Regions from separate parts of the Kocuria cellulosilytica genome, predicted to be linked through region 1. Evidence: riboswitches for the same ligand, from Rfam matches in the RefSeq annotation. Region 1 holds a riboswitch; each other region holds the start of a gene.
What was found. A riboswitch is a leader RNA that binds a small molecule or an ion and turns the genes downstream of it on or off. The one in region 1 is predicted to bind S-adenosylmethionine.

Region 1 (7,098 bases):
GCACGTCCAGGCCCAGCTCCTCCTGCAGCCGCACGACCCGCTCGATCTCCTCGCGCAGGAAGGCGTCGTACTCGGCGTCCGGAAGGGTCCCGGCCCGGTGCCGGGCGCGGGCGGCGCGGACCTCGGGCGTCTGGGGGAAGGAGCCGATCGTGGTGGTGGGCAGCGGGGGGAGGGGCCCGGACGCCGTGAAGGACCGGCCCTCCTGCGCGGCCCGGCGGACCTCCGCGGGCGCGCGTCCGATGTCGGCGGCGGTCAGCGCCCCGGCGCGCTCCCGCACGGCCGTGTCGCGGACCCCCGCGGCCGTCTCCCGGCTGCGCCGGGCCTCGGCCGCCTCGGCCAGCTGCTCCGCGACCGCCTCCGCCCCGGCGGCGAGACCGCGGGCCAGGGTGACGACCTCGCCGACCTTCTGGTCGGCGAAGGCGAGCCAGCTGCGCAGCAGGGGATCCAGTCCGGTCTCTTCGGCCACGTCGTGCGGGACGTGGAACAGGTTCGTGGAGGAGGCCACGGACACCTGGACTCCGCCGCGGACCAGCGCCCCGAGCTGGTCGAGCCGGCCGGCCAGGTCGGCCCGCCACACGTTGTGCCCGTCGACGGCCCCGGCCACGAGCACGGCGGAGTCCTCCCCCTGGAAGAGCTCCAGCTCCTCGGGGGTCGGCGCCGCGCCCTCGACGAGGTCGAGGTGCAGGGCCTCGACGCCGGAGCAGGCCAGGGGGTGCAGCAGCGGCCCGGGCGAGCCGTAGGAGGTGGTGACGAACAGCTGCGGGCGCCGGGGCACGGCGGACAGGGCCGTGTAGGCGTCCCACACGGACGCGGCGAGCTGCTCGGCCGGGACGTGCTGGTCCGCCACGAGCGCCGGCTCCTCCAGCTGCACCCAGTCCGCGCCGGCCGCGGCCAGCTCGCCCAGCAGCTCCGCGTACACCGGCAGCAGCTCGGGGAGCCGCTGCAGCGGGTCGAAGCCCGCGGGGGCGTCGTCGTCGGCCTTGGCGAGGAGGAGGAAGGACACGGGGCCCACGAGGACCGGGCGGACGGTGAAGCCGTGCGCCGCGGCGCGGCGGACGTCCGCCACGAGCCGGTCGGCGGTGGCGCGGAACGGGGTGTCCGGGCCGATCTCCGGCACGAGGTAGTGGTAGTTGGTGTCGAACCACTTGGTGAGCTCGAGCGGGGGGCGACCGGCGTCCCCCCGGGCGAGCACGAAGCTCGCGTCGAGGTCGAGCCGGCCCTCGGCGTCGGAGAGGTCGGCGAAGCGGGACGGGACCGCCCCGAGGGCCACGGTGGTGTCCAGCACCTGGTCGTAGAGGGGGAACGCCGCGGGCAGGGACGAGTCCTGGCCGCCGAGGCCCAGCTCCACGAGCCGGCGGTGGGTGGCCAGCTGCAGCTCGGCGGCCGTCGACTCGAGCTCCTCGCGGGTCGAGCGCCCGGCCCAGTAGGCCTCGAGGGCCTTCTTCAGCTCGCGGCGGCGGCCGATCCGGGGATAGCCGGTGATGGTGGCGGCGGGGAACGGGACGGTGCTCATGGGAATCTCCTGAAGGGTGTCGTGAGGTCGAGAGGTCTCGTGCGGAACGGTGGGACGGTGCGTGCTCACGCGGGGAGCAGCAGGTCGTCGAGCGCGACGGGCACGTGCGGGACGCGGGGGAGGTCCACGTGCTCCAGCAGGTCCAGCGCGGCCCGGTGCTCGTTGAAGGTGTAGAGGTGCAGGCCGGGGGCCCCGGCGTCCAGGGCGGCGCGGGCCAGCCGGGCCGCGAAGGCCACGCCGGCGCGGTGCCGCTCCGCGGGGCCGGAGGCGTCCTCCAGCGCGGCGGCCAGGCCGGGGTGGGGCGCCAGGCCGGCCAGCCGGCACAGGGTCCGCAGCCGCCCCGGATCGGTGACCGGCATGATCCCGGGGACGATCGGGATGGTCACCCCCGCCGCCGTCGCCGCCGCGACCAGGCGCTCGTAGCGCTGCGGGCGGAAGTAGACCTGCGTGATCGCGAAGTCCGCCCCGGCACGCTGCTTGGCCAGCAGCACCTCCACGTCGTGCCGGAACGAGGGCGACTCCGGGTGCCGGGTCGGATAGGCCGCCACGCCCACGGCGAGCCGGCCGGCCGCCAGGGAGGCCGTGTGGCGCTGCTCGACCTCGCGCACGAGCTCCACGAGCTCGCCGGCGTGCCGCAGCTCGCCCGGCGCCGCCTCCGGGTCCCGGTCCCCGCGCAGGGCCAGGACGCCGCGCACGCCGCGGCGGACCAGGGTGGCCACGGTCCGCTCCAGCTCGGCCCGGGTGCTGCCGACGCACGTCAGGTGCGCCAGGGGCCGCAGGCTCGTGCGCGCCAGGAGGTGGTCGAGCAGGGCGAGCGAGCTGTCGCGGCGCTGCTCGTCCCCGCTGTACGTCACCGAGACGTGGTCGGGACGGGTGGGCTCGAGCTCCTCGATGGTCCGCAGCAGCGTCGCGGCGCTCGCCGCGCTGCGGGGCGGATAGAGCTCGTAGGACAGGGACGGCGGCGCCGGCCGGGCGATCGGGCGTGGTGTCACGTTCTTCCTCCAAGGGTCACCCCGAGGGAGGGCGGCAACCGTCCCGGGGCGGACCCGGGAGGGAAGCGACAGCTCCATCGGTCCTGGCGGGAGCACCGTTCCGCGCACCCCGTGGCGGGGGCGCGGATGGTTGCTGCGGCGTCGACGAGCCAGGTCTCTCGGCCGCTCTGGATAGATGCAGGACCCATTCCAGCGGCCGCCCCGCCGTGCTGCCAAGTGCGGGCGCCCAGAAGACGCCGGTGCGCGGACTGTGACGACCGGGACGTCACGGGACGCAACACGGACGCACGGCGACGCACGGGCTGTGGAGGGCGGTCCGGCGCCCGGGCCCGGCCTCGGCATAATGGACGGGCCCCCGCCCGGACCGCAGGAACGAGTGCCCATGCCTCCCACCCCCCGCATCGTGGCCGTCGTGCCGTGCCACAACGAGGAAGCGGCGATCGCGAAGGTCGTCAGGGACCTGCACGCCGCCGTGCCCGGCATCGAGGTGCACGTCTACGACAACTGTTCGACGGACGGCACCGCCGAGGCCGCCCGGCGGGCCGGGGCGCAGGTCCGGCGCGAGGAGGAGAAGGGCAAGGGCAACGTGGTCCGGCGGGCCTTCGCGGACCTGGACGCCGACGTCTACCTGCTCGTCGACGGCGACGACACCTACGACGTCGCCGACGCCCCCGCCATGATCGACACCCTGCTGTCCGGGCCCTACGACCACGTGCTGGGCGTGCGCCGGCAGACCACCAGCACCGCGTACCGGTCGGGGCACGAGTCCGGCAACAGGTTCTTCAACGGTCTCGTGAGCTTCGCCTTCCGCCGGAAGGTCTCCGACATGCTCAGCGGCTACCGGGTCTTCTCGCGCCGCTTCGTCAAGTCCTTCCCCGCGCTCTCGCGCGAGTTCGAGATCGAGACGGAGCTGACCGTCCACGCCGTCAACGCGCGGGTGCCGCAGGCCGAGGTCGCCGTGGGCTTCCGGGACCGGGCCGCCGGGAGCGAGAGCAAGCTGCGGACCTACCACGACGGCTTCCGCATCCTCGGGATCTTCGGGCAGCTGCTCTTCCACGAGCGGCCCCTCCTCGTCACCGGCGCCGTCTCCCTGGCCCTGTTCCTGCTGGGCCTGGCCCTCGGCCTCCCCGTGGTGGTGGAGTTCGCGGGCACCGGCCTCGTCCCCCGCTTCCCGACGGCGTTCCTGGCCGCCTCCCTGGTGGTCCTGGCGGGGGTGTTCCTGCTCATGGGCGTGCTCCTGAGCGGCCAGGCGAAGATCCGCCGGGAGACCTCCCGGCTGTTCTACCTGCGCCACCCGGCTCCTCCGTGGAGCGGCGGGGAGGCGCCGGACCGGACCGCCGGGGGCGGCCGCACGGAGGACCGGCGGCAGGTCCCGTGAGCGCGGGGCGCGAGGCCGTGCGGTCGCGGCTGCTCCTCCTGCTGCCCTGGGCCCAGGGCCTGGGCATGCTCCTGGTCCTGCAGTTCGCCCTGTTCGGGCTGCTGACGCTGGGCCAGGCCGTGCCGGACCGGCCCGTCGTCGAGCACCTCGTCGCGGCGGTCGAGGACGGCACCTACGGGCCCATCGACACGATCGACCGGATGGGCACCCCCGCGGACACCTTCACCGAGTGCGTCGTGGCGGGCACGGGCCTGGGGGCGTCCCCGGAGGAGTCCGCGTTCAGCCGGGCGGTCCGGATGCCCCGGCTGGCCACCTGCGGGGGAGGCCCGGAGCAGCTGCGGGCGATCTCCGAGGGGGCCGTGCTCACCGACAACGACTACTTCAAGTACTGGGCCGGCTACACCGTGATCACGCGCCCCGTGCTGGCCCTGACGGGCCTCGAGGGCCTGCGGATCGTCTCGGGCACCCTCATGCTGCTGGCCGTGGCCGGTGCGTTCCTCGCGGTCCGCGCCGGGACGTCCACCGCCGTGGGGCTGGCCCTGGTCCTGCCGTACGTGGTGGGCACGAACCTGCTGTCCACGCCCTCGACGTCCTTCAGCCAGTCCATCTCCATCGCCTTCATCTTCCTGTCCGTGATCCTCTCCGCCCTCGGGGCGGCGCGCTCGCCCCGGGCGGCCTGCGCGGGGGTCGCCCTGGGCGGCGCGCTCTTCTGCTTCGTGGACCTCCTCACGACCCCCGCCGTGCCGTGGGCGATGTCCGCCTTCGCCGTGGGGGCCGTGACGTGGTTCCACCGCCGCGAGCTCGGCGCGACCCTCGTGGCGGTGCTCCTCGCGGGGGCGGTCTGGCCGGCGGCCTTCGCGGTCACCTGGCTCGCCCGGTGGGTCTTCGCGGGGGCGTTCCTGGGCTTCCCGGCCACCCTGGAGGTGGTCCGCCGCAACGTGGGCAACCGGACCGGGGGTGACCACGCCCGGGTCTCCGAGGCGTTCGGCGCGGGGGCGCGCGTCAACGTCTCCTACTGGTGGCAGATGGTGCCCACCTCGGGGCTCGTGCTGACCGGCTGCCTGCTCGCGGCGGGCGTGGGCCTGGCCCTGGCGCTGCGCCGGGGCGGGTTCGCCCGCTGGGGCGCCGCCGCGGTGCTGGCCCTGCCGGCGGCGGCCGTGCCCGTCTGGTACACGGTGCTCAGCAACCACTCCCAGATCCACGCGTTCTTCGTCAACCGCGGGGTCGCGGCCGCGCTGGCCGTCGTCACGGCCGCGTGCCTGGCCGCGGCCGTGCGGCCGCGTCCCGGGCCCGGGGTGCCGCGGTCCGAGTGCTCGCCGGACGGGACGGCGCAGGTCCCCGGCGAGCCCGGGGAGGCCCCCGGCCGTTCCGAACCGGTCCCGGGCCTTGCCCCGCCCGCTCCGCGGGCGTAGCCTTTAACAACCAACAGGTTGATCAAGGACTCAGTTGACAAACACCGTGGACCCCGGCGACGACGACTCCCTCGACAAGGCCTTCCTGGCCCTCGCCGACCCGGTCCGCCGCCGCATCGTCGCCCGGCTCAGCCGGGGACCGGCCACGGTCACCGAACTGGCGGAACCCTTCGCGATCTCCAAGCAGGCGGTCTCGAAGCACATCCAGGTCCTCGAGCAGGCGCAGCTCGTCACGCGCACCCGTGACGCCCAGCGCCGGCCCGTCCACCTGGACCCCGCACGGCTCGAGGCGCTCACCGCGTGGATCGACCGGTACCGGCTGGTCCGGGAGGAGCAGTTCCGCCGCCTCGACGCCGTGCTCGACACCCGAGCCGCGGACCGCGGCGAGCACACCCAGGACTGAACCATGGGACACCCACTGCACCTGACCGTCCCCGACGGCCTGCCCTTCATCGACTTCGAGCGCGAGTTCGACCACCCCGTGGCCGAGGTCTTCCGCGCCCACGCGGACCCCGAGCTGTTCCGGCAGTGGATCGGGCCCCGGGGGCTGGAGACCCGGATCGACGACTTCGACTTCCGCCCCGGCGGCGCCTACCGCTTCGTCCAGCACGGCCGGGACAGCGCGGAGGAGTACGCCTTCCGCGGCGTCTTCCACACGGTGCGCGAGAACGAGCTGGTCGTCCAGACCTTCGAGTACGAGGGCTGGCCCGACGCGGTGGACCTCGAGTTCCTGCACTTCGAGGACCTGGGCGGCGGCCGGTGCCGGCTGCGCGGACGCGCCGTCCACGCCTCGCAGGAGGCCCGCGACGGGATGGCCGCCTCGGGCATGGAGCAGGGCATGGCCGAGGGCTACGAGCGGCTCGACGAGCTGCTCGATGAGCTGCTCGGCGGGCGCGCCGAGCAGGGCGGGGCCTGAGCGTGGACTGGACGCTCGAGGTGGTCCTGCTGCCGGTCGCCGACATCGACCGCGCGATCGGGTTCTACTGGGACGGGATCGGCTTCCACCTCGACCACCGCACGACCGGGGAGCAGGCGGACTTCGCCCAGCTCACCCCGCCCGGATCGGGGTGCTCGATCGTGGTCGGGAACCTCCCCGCCCACCGGGAGATGGCCCCCGGGTCGGTGCGCGGGCTGCAGCTCGTGGTCCCCGACGCGGCCTCGGCCCGCGCGGAGCTGCTCGCCCGCGGCGTGCCGGCGGGGGAGCTCACCGTGGTGGACGAGCGGGACGGCGGCACGCTCTTCGGGTTCGCCGACCCGGACGGCAACACGTGGGTGGTGCAGCAGCTGCGGGCCCGGGCCGAGCGGCCGCTGATCCCCCGGCAGCGGCCGGCGGACCGGCACGGATGAGGCACGGCCGGCCGGCCGGCCGCAGGGTCCAGTGGCCGGCCGTGCTCGGTCGCCGGGGGCCCGGCTCAGAGGATCGCCCGCAGGAAGGTCTTCGTCCGTTCGTTCCTCGGTGCGGTGAAGATGTCCTCGGGGCTGCCGTCCTCCACGATCCGCCCGCCGTCGAACATCATCACCCGGTGCGACACGTCGCGGGCGAACTGCATCTCGTGGGTGACGATGAGCATGGTGATGTCCGTGGTCTCGGCGACCTCGCGCAGGACGTTGAGCACGTCGTCCACGAGCTCGGGGTCGAGCGCGGACGTCACCTCGTCCAGGAGCAGGATCTCCGGGTCCATCGCGAGCGCCCGGGCGATGGCCACGCGCTGCTGCTGGCCGCCGGAGAGCCGCGAGGGGTGCTCGGAGGCCTTCTCCTCCAGCCCCACCTGCTTCAGCAGGCCCATGGCCCGCTCCTGCGCC
Region 2 (7,098 bases), on a different contig from region 1:
GTGGGGGTGGTCGTCATGGACTGCACGCTCACCGGCGAGTCGGAGCCGACGCCCACGGACCCGACCCGGATCTGCCGGGTCTTCCGGCGCGGGGAGAGGACGGGCTGGGGCGCGGCGGGCATGCCGAGGCTGACCGGGGTCAAGGAGTTCCTCCGAGGTTTCGGGAGCAGGTTTCGGGAGCAGGTTGCGGGAGCAGGATCTGGGGTCGTGGCGCCGGGACCCGGTCGCCGGGCCCGTCGCCGGTTCCCATTGTGCCCCATGCTCCGGGGCGGTCCCCGGCGTGCGGGGCGGAATTCCTCCCTGGCCGAACGCCGGGCGGCCGGGTCCCAGGGCTCCGGGGCCGGCTTCGCCGGTGCGCCGGGGTCGGGCTCAGAAGAGCCGGACCGGGTCGACGATGTCCGCGTAGACCAGCAGCACGGACATCCCGATCATCAGCACGGCCACCGCGTAGGTCACCGGCAGCAGCCGGGCGGGGTCGAACGGGCCGGGGTCGCGCCGGCCGAGGAGCCGGGCGCCGCCCCGCCGCAGCCCCTCCCACAGGGCCCCGGCGACGTGCCCGCCGTCGAGCGGCAGCAGCGGGAGCAGGTTGAACACGAACAGCGCCATGTTCACGGAGCCGACGAGCCCCACGAGGGTGGCGGCCTTGTCCCGCAGCGCGATCTCCTCGTGCGCGGCGATCTCCCCCGAGATCCTCCCGATCCCCACCACGGAGATCGGCCCGTCCGGGTCCCGCGGCGCGTCGGAGAACGCGGCCTCCGCGACCTCGTAGATCCGCTGCGGCAGGTGCAGGACGACCCCGGCGATCTGCTGCAGGCCGTCGAGCACCGCGGGGGGCACCGCGGTCAGCGGCTGCCGGACGGGCTCGGTGGTCGGGCTGATGCCGATGAAGCCGACCCGCTCGTAGCGGGGGGCGCCGTCCTCGCCGGTCACCGCGGCGCCGGAGTCGTCCAGCACGGGACGCGACGACAGGATCGGGGTGAGCTCGGTGGTCACGGTCCGTCCGTCCCGCTCGACCAGCACCGGGATCCGCTCCCCGGCCCGGTCGCGGATGCGGCCCGTGAGCTCGTCCCAGGAGGCGACCGGGGCGCCGTCGACGGCGGTGACGACGTCCCCGGGGCGCAGCCCGGCGGCGTTCGCGGGGGCCTGGGGGTCCTCCGGGCGGCACTCGGCCTGCCCGGCGGCCTGGCGCTCGGCGGCCACCACGCACTCGGAGACCCACGCGACCGTGGTGGTGGGCGCCGCGGTCCCGAAGCCGGAGAGCAGCACGGCGAGGCACAGGGCCCCGAGCAGCAGGTTCATCACCGGGCCGCCGAGCATGATCACGATCCGCTTCCCCACCGGCAGACGGTAGAACGCGCGCTCCTCGTCCCCGGGAGCGAGCCCGCCCGCGGCGCCGCGGGCCTCGGCCGCCAGCTGCTGGAACACGCCGGTGCTCGAGACCCGGGCCGTCGCGCCGGCGCGCGCCGGCGGGTACATGCCCACCATGGAGATGTAGCCGCCCAGCGGGACCGCCTTGAGCCCGTACTCCGTCTCGCCCCGGCGGCGGGAGAACAGGGTGCGCCCGAAGCCGACCATGTACTGCGTGACGCGCACGCCGAAGAGCTTGGCCGGCACCAGGTGGCCGATCTCGTGGAGGGCGATGGAGACCGCGATGGCGACCGCGGCCAGCAGCACGCCCACGAGGAACAGCACGACGCCCATCCGTCGGACCTCCCGGGATCGTCGAGGGTCCCCGACGGGCGCCGGGGACGGCGGGGCCGTGCGCGCGGCACGGCGAGGACCAGTCTGCACCACCATCCTGGACGGCGGGTGGCAGGCGCACCGGGCCACGACGACGGCCGGTGCGCCTCCCGGGAGGAGACGCACCGGCCGTCGCGGGGTGTCCGGGGGGGGCGCCTCAGCGGCGCAGGATCCGGCGGGCCAGCCGGTTGCCCACCACCTGCACGAGCTGGACCAGGACCACGATGACGGCGACCGCCGCCCACGTGACCTCGTCGTTGAACCGCTGGTAGCCGAGCCGCAGGGCGAAGTCGCCCAGGCCGCCGGCGCCGATGGCCCCGGCCATCGCGGACATGTCCGTGATGCCGATGACCAGGAAGGTGTAGCCGAGCACCAGGGGCCCCAGCGCCTCGGGCAGGATCACCGTGGTGATGATCCTGCCGCGGGAGACGCCCATCGAGCGGGCCGCCTCGACGACACCGGGGTCCACGCTCATGAGGTTCTGCTCGACGATCCGTGCCACGGCGAACATCGCGCCGATCGTCATCGCGAAGATCGCCGCGTTGGGCCCGAGCCGGGTGCCGACGACGTCCTGGGTCACCGGTCCGAGCGCGGCCAGCAGGATGATGAACGGGATCGGCCGGACGAAGTTCACCACGAGGTTGAGGCCCTCGTGGACCGCGCGGTTCTCCAGGATGTTGCCGCGGCGGGTGACGTAGAGGCCCACGCCCACGAGCAGGCCGAGCAGGCCGGCGAGCAGCAGCGTGACGGCCACCATGTACAGGGTCTCCCCGAGCGCGGCCAGCAGCTCGGGTCCCAGGACGGACCAGTCGTTCACGCGGCCACCTCTCTCAGGGTCGTGATGCGGGACATCTCGTCGACCACGGCCTGCACGGCCGTGTCCTCGCCCGTCAGCTCGAAGGTCAGGGACCCGAAGGACTGCTCCTGGAGCACGCTGATCCCGCCGTAGGCGATGGTGAAGCGGACCCCGCGGGCGGCGCCGTCGGAGAGCACCCCGCCGATGTCCACGCCGTCGCCGACGTCGACGATCACCAGGCGCCCGCGGTGGGCGCGGCGCAGCCGCTCCACCTCGCGGGCGTCGGGCTCCGAGTGCAGGACGGAGGAGACGAAGCGGTGGGCGGTCTCGGTGCGGGGCCGGGCGAAGATGTCCACGGTCGAGCCGTGCTCCACGACCTTCCCGTCCTGCATCACGGCCACGCGGTCCGCGATCGCCCGGACCACGTCCATCTCGTGGGTGATGATCACGATGGTGATGCCCAGCTCCCGGTTGACCCGCTGCAGCACCTGCAGCACCTCCTGCGTGGTCTCCGGGTCGAGGGCGCTCGTCGACTCGTCGGCCAGGAGCAGCTTCGGGCTGGTCGCCAGGGCGCGGGCGATGCCCACGCGCTGCTTCTGCCCGCCGGAGAGCTGCTCCGGGTAGTTGCCGGCGCGCGCGGCCAGGCCCACGAACTCGAGCAGCTCGGCCACCCGCGCCCGGCGCTTCTCCTTCGGCCAGCCGGCCCGCTTGAGCGGGTACTCGACGTTGCCGGCGACGGTGCGGGAGGTGAAGAGGTTGAACTGCTGGAAGATCATGCCGATCTCCTGCCGCACCGGCGCCAGCTCGGTCTCGCGCCGGCCGGCCACCTCGAAGCCCTCCACGGTCAGGGAGCCGGAGGTGATGGGCTCGAGCCCGTTGATCAGGCGCACGAGGGTGGACTTGCCCGCCCCGGAGTAGCCGATCACGCCGAAGATCTCGCCGCGGCGGACGTCGAGGCTGACGTCGTCGACCGCCACCACCTCGCGCGCCGCCCGGCCGGAGCCGGTGCGGAAGGTCTTGGAGACGTTGCTGAAGCGCACGAGCACCTCGTCCGGGCGCCCGGGTGCGGACGGCCCGGTGGGGACCGCCGCGCTCACTGCTCCTGGTCCTTGAGCTCCTGCTGGTAGCGCTCCGTCAACTCCTGCAGCTCCTGCTGCTCCAGCTGCAGCGGGACGGCGGTGTCCTTGGTCTCCGTCATCTCGGCGTCGAGCACGGGCTGCTCGTGGTAGAGGTCGGCCACCTGCCGGAGGGTCTCGTCGTCGGCGAGCTCCTCGGTCGTGGTGAACAGGTTGACGTAGGCGCGGGAGCCCTCGGCGTCGGGGTCGTCCTGGGCGAGCGCGGACTTCGGGTCGATGTCCGCCCGGGAGAGGAAGTCGTTGTTGATGACCGAGCCGGCCACCGAGTCGAGCGAGAGCACCGTCTGCTCCGCGGAGACCGGGGTGACCGTCACCGTCGAGGCCTCGGTGTCGACGTCGAGCTCGGTGGGGATGAGGGTGTCGGAGGTCAGCTCGACCAGCCCGGCGGCCTCGAGCACGAGCAGCGCGCGGGAGAGGTTCACGGCGTCGTTGGGCACCGCGATCTCGTCGCCCTCCTGGAACTGCTCCACGGAGTCGTACTGGTTGGAGTACAGGCCCAGCGGGTAGATCGAGGTCGAGCCGACCGGGGTGATCGAGCCCCCCGCGGAGTTGTTGTAGTCGGCGAGGAACGGGATGTGCTGGAACCAGGTCATCTCCACGTCGCCGGACTCGTTGGCGGGGTTCGGCTGGTTGTAGTCGGAGAAGTCGACGTACTCGACGGTGATGCCCTGCTCCTCGGCCAGCTGCTTGAGGGCGTCGTGGGTCGGGTCGGTGCCCACGACACCGATGGTGACCTTGTCGTCGGCGAGGACGCCCTCGCCGGAGGACTCCCCCGCGGAGCCGCCGCAGGCGGTGAGGGCGAGGCCGAGGGTGGTGGCCAGGGCGAGGAAGGGGAGGCGCTGCGATCGCATGTGGTGCCTTTCCGTGGGTCCGTAGGTGTCGGAGGTGTCCACCAGGGCCGGGATCCGGCGGCGTCGGCCGATCGGCGCGCGGAAGGGCGCGGGAGGCGTCGAGCCGTACTTGCCGCCGGCCGTCGTCGGCCGTGGCCGGATGGTTCACCTGGGGCACCCCACTACGGGAGAGGGTTGCCGCCCAGCCAGCCAGGGCTTCGTGCTGGGACTCGTCATCCGGCCGACAGACTAGCACGGACGCGCCGTGGCCCGCGGGCCGGGTCAGCGGGCGAGGACCTCGCGGGCCCGGCGGCGGGCCCAGTGCTCGGCCGCCAGGACGGCCTCGAGCTCGAGCGGGCCGCCGTCGTCGTGCCCGTCCAGCACCGCCTCGACCGTGTCCACGATGGCCGGGAAGCGGATGCGGCCGTCGTGGAAGGCGTGCACGGCCTCCTCGTTGGCCGCGTTGAACACCGCGGGGAAGGTCCCGCCCCGCTCCCCCGCCGCCTTGATCAGCTCGACGGCCGGGAACGCCACGGGGTCCAGGGGCTCGAAGGTCCACTCGGTGGCGCGCGTCCAGTCGCACGCCGGGGCGGCCCCGGGCACCCGGTGGGGCCAGGCCAGGCCGAGGGCGATGGGCAGGCGCATGTCCGGGGGCGAGGCCTGGGCGAGGGTGGAGCCGTCCACGAACTGGACCATGGAGTGGACCACCGACTGGGGGTGGACCACCACGTCGATCCGCTCGAGGGGGACGTCGAAGAGCAGGTGGGCCTCGAGCACCTCGAGGGCCTTGTTCACCATGGACGCCGAGTTGGTCGTCACCATCAGGCCCATGTCCCACGTGGGGTGGCGCAGCGCGTCCTGCGGCGTGACCGCCTCGAGCTCCGCCCGGGACCGGCCGCGGAACGGCCCGCCCGAGGCCGTCAGCACGAGCCGGTCCACCTCCCCGGCGGAGCCGCCGCGCAGCGCCTGCGCGAGCGCCGAGTGCTCGGAGTCCACGGGGATCAGCGCGTCGGGGTCCCCGGTGGCCACCGCGGCGGCCTTGACGAGGGCGCCGCCGGCGATCAGCGACTCCTTGTTCGCCAGCGCGAGCTTGTGCCCGGCCCGCAGCGCCGCCAGCGTGGGCGCGAGCCCGATGGAGCCGGTGATGCCGTTGAGGACCAGGTCCGCGCCGGGGTGGGCGGCGGCCGCCGACGCCGCGGCGGGCCCGTGCTCGATCTCGGGGCGGTAGTCCCCCATCCCGGCGGCCGCGGCCCGCTCCGCGATCAGCCGGGCCAGCCGGGCGGCGTCCTGGCCGGTGCCGCTCGTGGCCACGAGCGCGGCGCGGGTCTCGACGGCCTGTTCGGCCAGCAGCTCGAGGTGGTTCCGCCCGGCGGCGAGGGCGACCACGGTGAACGGGGCCCGGCCCTCGAGTTCGCGGGCCGCCCGCACGACGTCGAGGGCCTGGGTGCCGATCGAGCCGGTCGAGCCGAGGACGCTGATCCTGCGGGGACCGGCGGCGACCAGGGCCGCCAGCTCGGGCGTCTGCCGGGTGCGGGGCGAGGAGGCGGGGGGCGTCATGGCCCCAGTATCCCCCGGATCCCCCCGCGGGCCCGCCCCGGACGCGGATGCCGGTCCCGGCGCGGACGCCACGAGGCCCCGTCCACCGGGAACGGTGGACGGGGCCTCGTGGACCGGTGGGACCGGGTCAGTGCGTGCGGCCCTTGCGGCCGGTGACCGCGCCCCAGATGAAGAGCACGATGAGCGCTCCCACGACGGCGGTGATGATGGTGCCGATGTCGAACACGGACTCCAGGTCGCCGATGCCGATCAGCGACCCCAGGAAGCCTCCGAGGAGGGCCCCGACGATGCCGAGGACCATGGTGACGAGAATGCCGCCGCCCTGGTTGCCCGGCATGATGAGCTTGGCGAGAGCACCGGCGATGAGGCCGAGGACGATCCAGCTGATGATTCCCATGATTGCTCCTTATCCGTCCCGGGAGGGACTTTCATTGTAAGCAACCGGCGAGTTCCCCAGGAATACCCTGAGCCGGCTTCGTCGCCAACCCTAGCGGACGCTCAGCCTCCTGTCTTTTTACTTCAGTGAATACGCGCGTGTCCGCCGAACACGGACCGGCCCGCCCGAAGCCGGGGCTTCGGGCGGGCCGGGGATCGTCCCAGGTGGGAGCGGATCTGCCTCAGTGGGCGACGGGCTTCTCCGCCCCGATGCCTGTGAGGGAGCGCACCTCCATCTCGGACTGCTTGACCGGGTCCTCGAGACGGCGCTCCGTCATGGAACCGATGAAGCCGAGGAGGAAGGAGGCCGGGATCGAGACGATGCCCGGGTTCTGCAGCGGGAACCACGCGAAGTCGGCGGTCGGGATCATCGACGTCTCGGTGCCGGACATGACCGGGGAGAAGATGATGAGCCCCACGGAGATGATCAGGCCGCCGTACATGGACCAGACCGCGCCGCGGGTGGTGAAGCGGCGCCAGTACAGGGAGTACAGGATGGTCGGCAGGTTCGCCGAGGCCGCGACCGCGAAGGCGAGCGCCACGAGGAACGCGACGTTCTGGCCCTGCGCGCCGATGCCGCCCGCGATGGAGACGAGGCCGATGA
Region 3 (7,098 bases), on a different contig from region 1:
CGTCGGCGTGACCGGGGACCAGCGGTTCCAGCGGCGGCTGCGGATCGCCGCCAACGCCTTCGGCGCCGCGGTGGCCGCCGGCAACACCACGATCCCCGTGGCCGTGCTGACGCGCGCGGTGCGCTGAGCCCCGTGGCCGCCCTCCCCCGCCGGCGGGTCGACCTCCTGCGGAACGACTCGCCGCGGGACCGGGCACCTTCCGGCGAACGAGCACGAGACGACCTCCGACGAGACGACAAGGACCCGAGCGAGTGAGCACCTTCTCCCTGACCGTGGACGTGTGGCGCCAGCCCTCCCCGGAGGAGCCCGGGGACTTCACGGCCTACGACGTCCCGGACGCGAGCCCGGAGATGACCGTGCTCGAGCTGCTCGACCGGATCAACGCGCAGCTGGAGGCCGCCGGCGAGGACCCGGTGGTCTTCGACGACGGCTGCCGCGAGGGAATCTGCGGCAAGTGCGGGGTGACGGTCGACGGCGTGGCGCACGGGCCCGAGCGCAACACCGCGAGCTGCATGCAGCACCTGGGCGCCTACCGGGACGGGGACCGGGTGCGCCTCGAGCCGCTCCGGGCGTCCTCCTTCCCGGTCAAGCAGGACCTCTCCGTGGACAAGAAGGCGCTGCGCCTGGTGGCGAAGGCCGGGAAGTTCCCGGTGGCGATGAAGGCACTGGCCAACGGCGGCTGCATCAGCTGCGGGGCGTGCGTGGCGTCCTGCCCCAACGGCTCCGGCCAGCTCTTCGTGGGCACGATGCTCAAGGAGCTGCCGCCGCTGGCCAAGGACGACGCCGAGCGCCGGGAGCGTTCGGCCAAGGTGATCGACGCGGCGGAGGAGCAGTTCGGCCCCTGCTCCCTGCTGGGCGACTGCGTGGAGGTCTGCCCGGCCGGGCTGCCGGTCGAGAACCTCTCCGCGGTGGCGCAGGAGTACCTGCGCAACCGCTTCCCGCGCCGGGGCGGGGACGCGCAGGGTCCACGGTGACCCCGCGCGGCGTGTCTTGCCGCGCGGGGAGGTGACTGCTACTTTTCGGGCACGTCTTCGAGACCCGTGAGGTGGATCACATGAGCGAGCGCCCCGGCAACATCGTCCCCGAACAAGGGGAGTTCGACTACGAACCGGAGGACCGCGAACCCGCCCGTGCCCCCGGCAGGACGTGGCTCTACCGGGGTCTGGGGCTGGTGCTGGCCCTGCTCGTGTGGTTCCTGCTGGGCGGAGCGGACATCTCGGCCGATGCCCGCGTGGTGGCGGGGGTCGCCACGCTGATGGCGGTGTGGTGGATGACGGAGTCCATGCCGCTGTCGGTGACCTCGCTCCTGCCGATCGTGCTGTTCCCGGTGCTCACGGCCCTGGAGGTCTCGGAGGTCACGGCGCCCTACGCGAACCCGATCGTGTTCCTGTTCCTCGGCGGGTTCCTGATCGCGATCGCGATGCAGAAGTGGAACCTGCACCGCCGGATCGCGCTGCTGACCCTGCGCCGGGTCGGGACCCATCCGCGCCAGATCATACTCGGCATGATGATCGCCACCGCGTTCCTGTCGATGTGGGTGTCCAACACCGCGACCACCCTGATGATGCTGCCCATCGGGCTGTCCGTGCTGACCCTGGTGGTCGAGAACAGCAAGCAGGCCGGGACCCGTGCCGAGACCGAGGACATGACCGAGCAGATCCGCTCGGGCAGGGCCATCAGCGACGTGATCGACGACCGCGACGTGCGGATCTTCGGGGTGGCCCTCGTCCTGTCGATCGCCTGGGCGGCCACCATCGGCGGCCTGGGCACGCTGCTGGGCTCCCCGCCCAACGCGATCGTCGCCGGCTACATCAGCGAGGAGCTGGGCCAGACGGTGGGCTTCGCCCAGTGGATGATGCTCGGGGTGCCGATCGTGGTGGTGTTCATCGGGCTGGCCTGGCTGCTCCTCACCCGGGTCCTGTTCCGCTTCCACCTCGAGGAGGTCCCCGGGGGCAAGGAGCTGATCAACGAGGAGATCGCCGCCCTGGGCCCGATGAGCCAGGGCGAGAAGATCGTGCTGGGCGTGTTCGTGGCCGCGGCGTTTCTCTGGATCGTCCCGGGGCTGCTCTCCGGGATCGGCGACATCGGCGAGCAGCTGCCCTGGCTGGGCCTGTTCGACGACACGGTGGTGGCCATCGGCGCCGGTGTGGTGCTCTTCCTGCTGCCCGGCGACCGGCAGGGCAACATGACCCTGGAGTGGAAGGACGCCGAGGAAGGCCTGCCCTGGGGCGTGCTGCTGCTCTTCGGCGGCGGTCTGTCGCTGGCCGCGGCCGTGGCCGGCACCGGACTGGACGCCTGGTTCGGCGCGCAGGTCACCGGGCTGGGCGCGCTGCCGATCGTGCTGCTGCTGGCGGCGGTGGTCACGATCGTGCTGCTGCTGACCGAGATCACGTCCAACACCGCCACCGCGGCCACCTTCATCCCGATCCTGGGCGGGGTCGCCGTGGGCATCGGGGTGGACCCCATGACCCTGCTGATCCCGGCCGCGCTGGCCGCGACGTGTGCGTTCATGCTCCCGGTGGGCACCCCGCCCAACGCCATCGTCTACGCCACGGGCCAGGTCAAGATCACCGAGATGGTCCGCGGCGGCATCGTGCTCAACATCGTGGGCGTCATCCTGATCACCCTCTTCACGGTACTGATCGGCCCGTTCGCGCTGGGCCTGGTGATCTGACCGGTCCTCGTGCACGTCCGGCCGGCCGCCGCCGCGGGGCCGGCCGGACGCCGCGGCGGCGGAGCGTGCGCCCGGTTGGCGCGGGGCGGCCCGGGGCAGCACAATGGGACGCAGCCATCCCGAGCGGCCGAGAGACCTGGATCGACGACGCCGCAGCAACCGTGGTCGACGTCGCAGACCGCACGGTGCTACCGCCAGAACCGATGGAGCAGCGCACCCCCGGCCCGCTCGCCCGGGTCCGTCTCCGCCCGGGACCGTCCAGCGGCACCACTTGCACGAGGAGTTCTCCCCATGGCCGACCACCAGTTCGGGTTCCGCACCCGGGCCCTGCACGCCGGGGGCACCCCCGACGCCGAGCACGGCGCCCGCGCGGTCCCGATCTACCAGACCAGCTCGTTCGTCTTCAAGGACGCCGACGACGCCGCCAACCTGTTCGCCCTGCAGAAGTACGGCAACATCTACTCCCGCATCGGCAACCCGACCGTCGCGGCCTTCGAGGAGCGCATCGCCTCCCTCGAGGGCGGCATCGGCGCCGTGGCCACCGCCTCCGGGATGTCCGCCGAGTTCCTCGTGTTCGCCGCGCTCGCCCGGGCCGGGGACCACATCGTGGCCTCCGCCCAGCTCTACGGGGGGACGGTCACCCAGCTGGACGTCACCCTGCGCCGCTTCGGCATCGAGACCACGTTCGTCCCGGGCACGGACCCCGCCGACTACCGGGCCGCCGTGCGCCCGGGGACGAAGGCCGTCTACACGGAGGTCGTGGCCAACCCGTCCGGGGAGATCGCCGACCTGGAGGGCCTCGCCGCGGTCGCGCACGAGGCCGGCGTCCCGCTCGTCGTCGACTCGACGATGACCCCGCCCTACCTGATCCGCCCGTTCGAGCACGGGGCGGACATCGTCATCCACTCGGCGACCAAGTTCCTGGGCGGCCACGGCACCACGCTGGGCGGCGTCGTCGTCGAGTCCGGCCGCTTCGACTGGGCGAACGGCAACTTCCCGTCCATGACCGAGCCGGTGCCGACGTACAACGACGTCACCTGGTGGGGGAACTTCGGGGAGTACGGGTTCCTGACCAGGCTGCGCACCGAGCAGCTGCGGGACATCGGCCCCGCTCTGGCGCCCCAGTCCGCGTGGAACCTGCTCCAGGGCGTCGAGACGCTGCCGCAGCGCATGGACGCGCACCTGGCCAACGCGCACGTCGTCGCACGCTGGCTGGAGGAGGACCCGCGCGTCTCCTACGTCAACTGGGCGGGGCTGCCGAGCCATCCGCACCACGACCGGGCGCAGAAGTACCTGCCCCTCGGCCCGGGCGCCGTGTTCGCGTTCGGGGTCTCCCCCACGGACCGGCTCGGCGGACGGGAGGTCGGCGCCCGCTTCATCGAGAACCTGCAGCTGGCCAGCCACCTCGCCAACATCGGCGACGCCCGCACCCTCGTCCTGCACCCGGCCTCGACCACCCACCAGCAGCTGAGCGCCGAGCAGCTGCTGCGGGCCGGGGTGCGGGAGGACCTCATCCGCCTGTCGGTGGGCCTCGAGGACGTCGAGGACATCCTCTGGGACCTGGACCAGGCCCTCTCCGCGGCGACCGGGCTCGCCCGGGAGTCCGCCCCGACCGCCGAAGGAGTGCTCCGATGACCGCCGAGACCCGCACCTGGACGGGGCCGAGCGCGCCCGAGCGGCTGAACATCCTGCACGGCACCGAGTCGATCGCCATCGTGGGCGCCTCCGACAAGCCCTCCCGCGCCTCCTACTTCGTCTCGACCTACCTGCTGTCCTCCTCGCCGTACCGGGTGTACTTCGTCAACCCGGTGCTGCGGGAGATCATGGGCCGGCCGGTCTACCCGTCGCTGGCGGACCTGCCGGAGGTCCCCGACGTGGTGGACGCGTTCCGGCGCCACGACGACCTCCCGGACGTGGCCCGCGACGCGGTGGCCGTCGGGGCCAGGACGCTGTGGCTGCAGCTGGGCTCCTGGCACGAGGAGGCCGCGCGGATCGCCGAGGAGGGCGGGCTCACGGTGGTCATGGACCGCTGCGTGAAGATCGAGCACGCCCGCTTCCACGGCGGGCTCCACCTGGCCGGCTTCAACACCGGGGTCATCTCGGCGAGGCGGCAGGTCCTGGCCTGAGACGCGCAACGGTCCCGGAGGCCTGGGGCTTCCGGGACCGTTCCGCGCCGCGAGCGGCAGGCCGCTACGCGCGCTCGAGGACGAACCGCACGTCCGCCTTCAGGCTCTGGCTGACCACGCAGTAGCGCTCCGTGGCCCGCGCGAGGCGCTCCAGGGCGCTGTCGTCGAGCTCCGCGTCCACCCGGGCGGTCACCACGACGTCCTGGACCCCGACGGGCACGGTCCGGTCGACGCCCAGCGTGCCGCGGGCGTCGAACATGCCGTCGGCGGTGAGCTCGGCCGAGCGCACCTCCACGCCCATGGCGGTGGCCACGCTGCGCAGGGTCACCCCGGCGCAGGCCAGGAGGGCGTCGAGGAGCATGTCCCCGGAGCAGGCGTCGCTGCCGTCGCCGCCGGTGGCGGCGTGCGGCCCGCCCCGCACGGGGCCCGCCCAGGTGTCGACCGTGCAGGTCAGTCCGGGGTCCCGGAAGTCGCCGTGGGAGTGCAGGGGCGTGCGCGCCGCCCCGGGGTCCTCCCGGTAGCGGTCCTTGAGGGGAGCCTGGAGCTGTCGGAGCTCCGTGGCGGTCATCTGGGTTCGAGATTCCATGCTGTCACTGTAGAGCGTCCGGCGCGGACGGATCCACGCGGGGCGTCCGCACCGGTACGCTCAGCGGGCGCGCTCGGCCACGCGGTCCTCCCAGTAGGCGCGGGTGGTCACCACGTCCGTGCCGTCCCACGCGCCCAGCCCGGACAGGCCCGGGACGTCGCCGCTGTGGAAGATCGGCTCGACCCCCTGCTTGCGCTGGGCCTCGTAGTTCCTGAGCACCCGGACGGCCACGCCGGAGAGCAGGACCAGGGCCACCAGGTTGATGGTGGCCATGACCGCCATGAACAGGTCGGCCAGGGACCAGACGAGGTCCAGGGCCAGCACGGCGCCGGCGAAGACGAACACCAGCACGAGCACGCGGTAGGCGGTCATCGCCGCGGCCGAGCCCGTGAGGAAGCGGATGTTGGACTCGCCGTAGTAGTAGTTGCCGATCACCGAGGTGAAGGCGAAGAGGAAGATCGCGACCGTCAGGAAGTGGACGGCCCACTCGCCCAGCTGCAGGGCGAGCGCGGACTGGGTGAGGGACGCGCCCTCCCGCCCGCCGAGCTCGGGGTTCGACAGCAGCACGATGAACGCGGTGATCGAGCAGATCAGCCAGGTGTCGAAGTACACGCCCAGGGCCTGGAGGAAGCCCTGCTTGGCGGGGTGGGAGACGGAGGCCGTGGCGCCGGCGTTGGGGGCCGAGCCCATGCCGGCCTCGTTGGAGAACAGGCCGCGCTTCATGCCCTGGATGATGACCCCGATCAGGCCGCCGGTGACGAACTCGCGGATGCCGAAGGCCCCCTCCAGGATCTGGCCGAGCACCGCGGGGACCTCGCCGATGTTCAGCACGACCACGAGCAGCCCGAGGACGATGTAGAGCACCGCCATGATCGGCACGACGATCTCCGAGACCGCGGAGATGCGGCGGATGCCGCCGAAGATGATCGCGGCGGTCAGGCCCACGAGCACCGCGCCGACCAGGATCCGGAACCACAGGGTCTCGGCCGCGGCCATGTCGACGCCGAAGGACCCGCCGAGGGCGTCCACGATCGAGTTGGACTGCACGGAGTTGAAGACGAAGCCGTAGGTCAGGGTGATGACGACCGCGAACAGCAGCCCCATCCAGCGCGCGCCGATGCCGCGCTCCATGTAGTAGGCGGGTCCGCCCACGTACCCGGTGGGCGCCTTGATCTTGTAGAGCTGGCCCAGCAGGGACTCCGTGAACGCGCTCGCGGCGCCGATTCCGGCGATCACCCACATCCAGAACACGGCGCCCGGTCCGCCCAGGCTGATGGCGATCGCGACGCCGGCGATGTTGCCGGTGCCCACGCGGGACGCGGCGGAGACGGTGAAGGCCCGGAACGCGGAGATGCCCTTCTTGCCGTCCTCGGCCAGGCCGGGCTTGTCTCCCAGCACCCGGAACATCTCCGGGACCAGCCGCAGCTGCACCACGCCGGTGCGGACGGTCAGGTAGAGGCCCACCCCGATGAGGATGGCGAAGACCACGTTCCACACCCAGCCGCCGAGGGTGCCGACGAGATCGGTGACGAGTTCCATTGCAGCTCCGAACTGTGACGACGCGGTCCCCCGGCGTGGGGTCTGCGGGGGTCCGCGTGAACGACCGGGCGCAGCGGTCGCGCGCCCCGACGGAACTCTAGTGGACGTGACCGGCGTCTCGTCCCCCGCGGTGTGCGCCGAGGTCGCGGCTGTCGGCGACCGAACCGCGCCCG
Region 4 (6,690 bases), on a different contig from region 1:
CGGGACCGGCTCCCCGGCCTCGTCCACCACGCGGGTGGAGATCCCCGGGACCGCCCGGGTGGCGCAGCCCGGCTTCAGGGCGGTGTGCGGCGCTCCGTCGTCGAACGTCCCCGGGGGCGCGAACTGCGGGTCGTGCGGGCGGGGGGACATCACGGCGGCACCGGTCTCGGACTGCCACCACGTGTCCACGAACGGCACCTCGTCCCGGCCCAGCTGGGCGCGCAGCCAGCGCCACGCCTCCGGGTTGATCGACTCGCCCACGGAGCCGAGCAGCCGGATCGAGTTCAGGTTGTAGAGCGGCGGCACACCCTTCGGGAACGCCCCCATCAGGGAGCGGATCAGCGTGGGCGCCGTGTAGTAGGCGGTGACCCCGTAGCGCTCGATCACCTCGAAGTGCCGGCCCCAGTGCGGGGTGTTCGGGGTGCCCTCGTAGATCACCTCCGAGACGCCGTTGACCAGGGGCCCGTAGATCTCGTAGGTGTGCGCGGTGACCCAGGCGAGGTCGGCGGTGCACCAGTGGACGGTCGAGTCGACCTTCGCGGGGTCGTTGACGGTGGCCAGCTCGTCCGGGCGCAGCTCGCCGTCCTCGTCCTCGACGTCGGGCAGCAGGTCGAAGAGCAGGGCGTGGGTGTAGGCGGCCTGCACGAGGTAGCCGCCCATCGTGTGCACCAGGCCCTTGGGCCTGCCGGTGGTCCCGGAGGTGTAGATGATGAACAGCGGCGTCTCGGCGTCGAACGCCTGGGGCACGTGCACGTCGGACTGCTCGGCGACCAGCTCGTGCCACCACACGTCCCGTCCGCGCGTCCACGGGACGGCGTCCTCGTCCTTGGAGTGCGTCCCCCGGGTGCCCCGGGGCAGGTCCGTGCGCCCGGGCCGGGAGGTGCGGCGGACGACGACGACGTGCTCGATCGCGTTGTCGCCGCCGCAGGCCTCGTCCGCGACGGCCTTCACGGGCACCACGGCCCCGCGCCGGTGCTGCCCGTCCGTGGTCACGAGGACCTTGGCGCCGGTGTCCTCGACGCGGAACCGCAGCGCCTCGGCGGAGAAGCCGCCGAAGACCAGCGAGTGCACCGCCCCGATGCGGGCGCAGGCCAGCGTGATGATGACGGTCTCCGGGATGACCGGGAGGTAGATCACCACCCGGTCGCCCTGCTCCACGCCGAGGGCGAGCAGGGCGTTGGCGGCGCGTGAGACCTCCCGCTGCAAATCGGCGTAGGTGTAGACCAGCCGGTCCCCGGGCTCGCCCTCGAAGTACAGGGCCACGTGGGCGCCGCGGCCGGCCTCGACGTGGCGGTCCACGCAGTTGTGGGCCACGTTGAGCTTCCCGCCCTCGAACCACGCGATCTCGGGGACCGACCACGTGGGGCTGCCCTGCTCGTCCTCGCCGATCCGCCGCGGCGCCTCGAAACGGTGGGCCGTCCGCCACGGCTCGGCCCAGTCGAGCCGGGAGGCCTGGCCCTCCCAGAAGGCGATCCGGGCCTCGTCGGAGACGAGCGCGGGATTGGGGGTGGGGGAGGAGGGGTTGCTCCAGCTGAAGCTCACGGTGCTGCGGTCCTTTCCTGGCTGCACGGACGACGGTTCCACGGTGCCGGGCGCACGGGTCAGGCCCATCTCCGCACGGCCCACTTCTCGAACACGCCCAGCAGCGCGTCCGAGAGCTTGCCGAGCACCGCGAGCAGGACGATCGCCAGCAGCAGGCGGTCGGTGCGCCCGTTGTTCTGCGAGTCGGTGAGCAGCCAGCCCAGGCCCATGGAGGCGCCCAGCAGCTCGGCGGCCACGAGGAACAGCCAGGCCTGGGCCAGCGCCAGGCGCAGCCCCGAGATGACCGAGGGCATGACGGCCGGCAGCTGCACCGTGGTGAGCAGGCGCAGACCGTGGAGCCCGAAGGCCCGCGCCGCCTCGATGAGGTTGCGGTCAACGTGCTGCAGGGCCGCGGAGACGGTGGTGTAGACGGGGAAGAACGCGCCGATGGCCACCAGCGTGACCTTCGAGTCCTCGCCGAGGCCGATCCACAGCAGCAGCAGCGGCACCCACGCCAGGGACGGCACCGCCCGGAACGCCCCGATGGTGGGACCCACCAGCGTGGAGCCCCACCGGGAGAGGCCGATGAAGGACCCGGCCACGAGGCCGAGCCCGGCCCCGAGCAGGAACCCGATCAGCACCCGCTGGCTCGAGATGCCCACGTGGGTCCAGAGGTCCCCGCCGGCCAGCAGGCCGATCCCGGCCTCGAGCACCGCGAGCGGAGCCGGCAGCTGCACGGCGCTGAACACCCCGGCGGCGGACAGCACGTGCCACAGGACCAGCAGCGCCGCGGGCAGCAGCAGGCCCAGCGCGGCGCGCAGCAGCGGCCGCCGCCGGGTGGCCGTCGCGGCCGCGGGTGCGTCCTCGGGGCGCTCCGTCTCCTGGGCGGGCGTCAGCGGCTGCGTCATTCCTGGCCCTCGATCAGCTCGGCCGCGCGGGAGGCGTCGGCGTCCTCGGCGTAGGAGCTCTCCACGAGGCTCGCGAGCGCCTCGTCGATCTGCTCCTGGTCGGCGACGTCGTCGGAGTCGACGAAGATCGGCCCGACCTTCTCGAGGACCGCCAGCTGCTCGTCGCCGGGCACGTGGTCGATGTCCAGGTTGGTGCGCTCGAGCACCGCCTCCGCCACGGACAGCTCGATCCCGGCCGCCTCGGACAGCAGCTGCGCGGTCTCCGCGGAGTTCTCCTGCGCCCACTCCCGGGCGTAGGCGTAGACGTCCACCACGGTCTGGGCGGCCTCGGGCCGCTCCTCGAGGAAGTTCTCGTGGGCGTTCAGGAAGCCGTAGGTGTTGAAGTCGACGTTGCGGTAGAACAGCTCCGCGCCGTTCTCCTCCGCGGCGGCCATGATCGGGTCGAGCCCCGCCCAGGCGTCCACCTGGCCGGTCTCCAGGGCGGCGCGCCCGTCGGCGTGCTGCAGGTTCTGGACCGTGACGTCCTCGGCGGCCACGCCGGCCTCGTCGAGGGCCTGGAGCAGGAAGAAGTACGGGTCGGTGCCCTTGGTCGCGGCCACGGTGCGGCCCTCGAGGTCCGTGACCTCCTGCACCCCGGTGCCGGGGGCGGTGACCAGGGCGGACCACTCCGGCTGCGAGTAGAGGTCGATCACCTGCATCGGGGTGCCGTTGCTGCGGGCCAGCAGCGCCGCGGAGCCCGCGGTGGAGCCGATGTCCACGGCCTCCGCGCGCAGCGCCTCGTTGGCCTTGTTCGACCCGGCGGACTGCACCCACTCCACCTCGGTGCCCTCCTCGGCGAACGCGGCCTCGAGCCAGCCCTTCTCCTTGATCACCACAGAGAGCGGGTTGTAGGTGGCCCAGTCCACGCGGACGGTGCCGCCCCCGGCGGCCTGCGCAGGGGCCTCGCCGGAGCCCTCGCCCGCCATGCACCCGGTCAGGCCGAGGGCCAGGACGGCGGCGAGCGCGGGGACGGTGCGGACGGAACGGTGGGGGAGGGGCACGGCGGGGCCTTTCGTGGTGGGCGGACCGGGCGGTCGGCGCGGGCGGGCGCCGCCGCCGGTCCTGCGAGCAGAGCAGGAGCAGAGCGAGAGCGGGCCGCGTCAGCGGGCCGCGGGGTGGTGGGCGTCGACGCCCAGGTGGCCGAGGAGCTGCACGCGCAGCCCGGCGAGGACCTCGGAGGCCCGGTCCCGGGGTCGCTCGCCGGGGACCGTGAGGACCGTGCTGATCGAGGCGGGAGCCGTGGGTCCGGTCCGGCCCAGGACCACGATCCGGTCCGCGAGCTGCAGCGCCTCGTCGACGTCGTGGGTGACGAGCAGGACGGTGGTGGGCTGGGCCGCGTGGATCGTGAGCAGCAGGTCCTGCATCTGCAGGCGGGTCAGGGCGTCGAGCGCGCCGAAGGGCTCGTCGAGCAGCAGGACCCCGGGGTTGCGCGCCAGGGCCCGGGCCAGGGACGCGCGCTGGGCCATGCCGCCGGAGATCGCGCGGGGACGGTGGCCCGCGTGCGCGGTGAGCCCGACCAGGCGCAGCAGGTCGTCGATCACGGTGTCCCCCTCGTCCCGGGGGAGCCCGCGGGGCAGGCCCAGGCGGACGTTCTCGCGCACGGAGCGCCACGGCAGCAGGCGGGGCTCCTGGAAGGCGACCGCGCAGCGCGGGTCGATCCCGGACACGGGGGTGCCGTCGATGAGCACCCGGCCCGCCGAGGCGGTGTCGAGGCCCGCGGCGGCCCGCAGCAGGGTGGACTTGCCGCAGCCCGAGGGACCCAGGACCGCCAGGACCTCGCCGGGCCGGACCGTGACGTCGACGTCCTGCAGGACGTGGTGCGTCTCGCGGCCGGCCGGGAACGCCTTGCCGACGTGCTCGAACGCCACGGAGAAGGCGCGCTTCGACGGGTTCGGGGCGGCGGGCGGCGCAGGGCTCAGCAGAGAAGTGCTCATGATCAACTCCATCGGTCCTGGCATTAGCACCTCGCACGGGGGATCAGGCGGATCCGTGCCGGTTGCTGCGACGTCGACGAGCCAGGTCTCTCAGCCGCTCCGGATGGTTACGGGCCCATTGAACGTCCTCGGTGTGTCCCCTGGCAAATCCGTCGCATCCGCGGTCGTCGCGACACATCGCTGGCACGAGGGTCCTCCGTGCCCCACCATGGACCCATGACGAGCCGCAGAACCCCGGTCCGGGCGGATCTGGTGCGCGACGCCTTCGCGGCGTTCGGCGCGGTCCTCGACGGGCTCGGCGACGACGACTCCTGGGCCGCCACGGGGTGCACGGGCTGGTCGGTCCGGGACCTGGTCCAGCACTGCACGACGGACGCGCTGCAGGGGCTGGTCGCCCTGCACACGCCCACGACCGCCCGTCCGGACCGGGACGCCGCGACCTACTGGACGGACTGGGGCGGCGACCCCGCGGCGGCCGCCGAGCAACGGCGCCGCGCCCGCGTGGCCGCGTCCATGGTGCTGGACTGGGACCCGGTGCGGGAGCTCCACCGCGAGACCACCCGGGCGCTCGTGCACGCGGCGGAGCACTGCGGCGGCGGCGCGGTCCGCACGGAGGGCCACGTGCTGCGCGTCGAGGACCTGCTGAGCACCCTCGCGGTGGAGGCCACGGTGCACCACCTGGACCTGATCCGGCACCTGGACGGCTCCCCGGGCCCCGCCGCGGACGGGCTCGCCGAGGTCCGCCGGGTGCTCACCGACCTGTGGGAGCGGGAACCGCTCGAGCACTGGAGCGACGAGCACTTCGCCCGAGTGGGCACCGGCCGGGCCGAGCTGACCGCCCAGGAGCACGCGGAGCTGGGCGCGCACGCGGACCGCCTGCCCCTCTTCTCCTGACCCCTCCCCCTCCCTCCTGCGCGAGGTTGCACCTGTCGGCGACCGACGCGCCGTCGGTCGCCGACAGGTGCACTCTCGCGCGGCGGTCCTGGCTCCACAGCCCGGCGTCCACGTGGTCCGCCGCCCTCGGCGGGCTGTTGAGTCGTGCCATGCCCGCACCGCGACCCGTTCCCGCCCCGCTCCTGCCCGGTCCGTTCACGGCCGCCGAGGCCGACGCCCTGGGCGTCACCGACTCCCAGCGTCGCGGTCTGCGCTACCGCACCCTCTCGCGCGGCGTGCACGAGGTCGTCCGGCACGGACCCGGGGCCGACGACGAGGGCGCGGCGCGCAGCGCGGTTCTCGCCGGGGCCCGCCCCGTGCTCGCGCTGACCCCGGGCGGTGCGCTCAGCCATGCGAGCGCCGGGATCGTCTGGAACCTCCGGCTGCCGCGGCGGCTGCGGGGCGTCACGCCGATCCACGTCACCCGCGCCGACGACGGGGTGCCGCCCAGACGCCGTGGGGTGGCCGGGCACCACGCGGACCTCGCCCCGTGGGAGACCGTGCGCGTGTCAGGCGTCGAGGTGACGGTCCCGGTGCGGACGCTGCTGGACCTGGCCGCGGTGCTGGACCCGGACGAGCTGGTGGTCTGCGTCGACGGCGCCGTCTGCGAGCACCGCCACGGCCTGCGGAGCGGCGTCCCTCCTCTGCTGCCGAGAGCCGAGCTGATGCGGCTGCTCGGCCGGTACGCGGGGCGGCGGGGCGTGCGCAGGCTCCGGGTCGCCGCGGAGCTGTCCGCGCCGGGCGCGGATTCGGCCCCGGAGACCCGGCTCCGCCTGCTGCTGCGGGAGCACGGGATCAGGGAGGTGGAGACCGACCGCCGGATCGTCGCCCCCGACGGCACGGAAGTCCTTCCGGACCTCGCGGTCGAGTCCGCCCGGGTCAGCATCCAGTACGAGGGCGCCCACCACGACCGCGCCGGTCAGCGCGAGATCGACATCCGGCGTCAGCGCCGCACGGAGGCCGCGGGCTGGAGAGAGGTCCGCATCACCCACCGCGACCTCGTGGAGGACGTGGTGACGCCGTGCGGCACCGTGCCGCGCGCGGTGGCTCTCGTGCGGGCGGCGATCCGCGGCCGTCCCGTGCCCTGACACCGCGCGAGCCCCCTGGCAGAGCCCCCCGCTAGAGCACCCCGCTGGAGCACCCCGCTGGAGCACCCCGCGCGAGGTTGCTGGTGTCGGCGACCGGACACGCCGCGGTCGCCGACACCGGCAACCTCGCGGGGCAGTAGGGAAGCGGAAGAGCGGGAGAGCGGGAGAGCGGGGAAGCAGGAGAGCGGGAAGCAGGGCAGCGGGAAGCAGGGCAGCGGGAAGCAGGAGAGCGGGGGAGCGGGGAAGCAGGAGAGCGGGACAGTGAAG

Region 2: another riboswitch for S-adenosylmethionine. It lies ahead of RCG67_RS14805 (MetQ/NlpA family ABC transporter substrate-binding protein); the one in region 1 lies ahead of RCG67_RS15375 (methylenetetrahydrofolate reductase).
Region 3: another riboswitch for S-adenosylmethionine. It lies ahead of RCG67_RS05080 (O-acetylhomoserine aminocarboxypropyltransferase/cysteine synthase family protein); the one in region 1 lies ahead of RCG67_RS15375 (methylenetetrahydrofolate reductase).
Region 4: another riboswitch for S-adenosylmethionine. It lies ahead of RCG67_RS05045 (ABC transporter ATP-binding protein); the one in region 1 lies ahead of RCG67_RS15375 (methylenetetrahydrofolate reductase).

Annotation. Positions count from the first base shown of each region.
Region 1 covers NZ_JAVFWZ010000012.1:41,401-48,498, forward strand. The annotation lists gene metE (5-methyltetrahydropteroyltriglutamate--homocysteine S-methyltransferase) at 1-1,513, opposite strand, end outside; gene RCG67_RS15375 (methylenetetrahydrofolate reductase) at 1,579-2,505, opposite strand; SAM riboswitch class I at 2,577-2,683, opposite strand; gene RCG67_RS15380 (glycosyltransferase) at 2,888-3,883, shown strand; gene RCG67_RS15385 (hypothetical protein) at 3,880-5,295, shown strand; gene RCG67_RS15390 (ArsR/SmtB family transcription factor) at 5,342-5,698, shown strand; gene RCG67_RS15395 (SRPBCC domain-containing protein) at 5,702-6,211, shown strand; gene RCG67_RS15400 (VOC family protein) at 6,214-6,642, shown strand; gene ehuA (ectoine/hydroxyectoine ABC transporter ATP-binding protein EhuA) at 6,708-7,098, opposite strand, start outside.
Region 2 covers NZ_JAVFWZ010000011.1:53,392-60,489, reverse strand. The annotation lists gene ispG (flavodoxin-dependent (E)-4-hydroxy-3-methylbut-2-enyl-diphosphate synthase) at 1-143, opposite strand, end outside; gene RCG67_RS14820 (M50 family metallopeptidase) at 370-1,701, opposite strand; gene RCG67_RS14815 (methionine ABC transporter permease) at 1,898-2,497, opposite strand; gene RCG67_RS14810 (methionine ABC transporter ATP-binding protein) at 2,554-3,633, opposite strand; gene RCG67_RS14805 (MetQ/NlpA family ABC transporter substrate-binding protein) at 3,630-4,523, opposite strand; SAM riboswitch class IV at 4,624-4,740, opposite strand; gene dxr (1-deoxy-D-xylulose-5-phosphate reductoisomerase) at 4,785-6,059, opposite strand; gene RCG67_RS14795 (GlsB/YeaQ/YmgE family stress response membrane protein) at 6,187-6,456, opposite strand; gene RCG67_RS14790 (monocarboxylic acid transporter) at 6,677-7,098, opposite strand, start outside.
Region 3 covers NZ_JAVFWZ010000002.1:535,877-542,974, forward strand. The annotation lists gene RCG67_RS05065 (succinate dehydrogenase/fumarate reductase transmembrane subunit) at 1-127, shown strand, start outside; gene RCG67_RS05070 (succinate dehydrogenase/fumarate reductase iron-sulfur subunit) at 252-974, shown strand; gene RCG67_RS05075 (SLC13 family permease) at 1,055-2,674, shown strand; SAM riboswitch class I at 2,786-2,884, shown strand; gene RCG67_RS05080 (O-acetylhomoserine aminocarboxypropyltransferase/cysteine synthase family protein) at 2,966-4,309, shown strand; gene RCG67_RS05085 (CoA-binding protein) at 4,306-4,800, shown strand; gene RCG67_RS05090 (OsmC family protein) at 4,865-5,386, opposite strand; gene RCG67_RS05095 (alanine/glycine:cation symporter family protein) at 5,447-6,925, opposite strand.
Region 4 covers NZ_JAVFWZ010000002.1:527,884-534,573, reverse strand. The annotation lists gene RCG67_RS05060 (AMP-binding protein) at 1-1,542, opposite strand, end outside; gene RCG67_RS05055 (ABC transporter permease) at 1,602-2,429, opposite strand; gene RCG67_RS05050 (aliphatic sulfonate ABC transporter substrate-binding protein) at 2,426-3,469, opposite strand; gene RCG67_RS05045 (ABC transporter ATP-binding protein) at 3,569-4,402, opposite strand; SAM riboswitch class I at 4,408-4,512, opposite strand; gene RCG67_RS05040 (maleylpyruvate isomerase N-terminal domain-containing protein) at 4,619-5,296, shown strand; gene RCG67_RS05035 (endonuclease domain-containing protein) at 5,446-6,423, shown strand.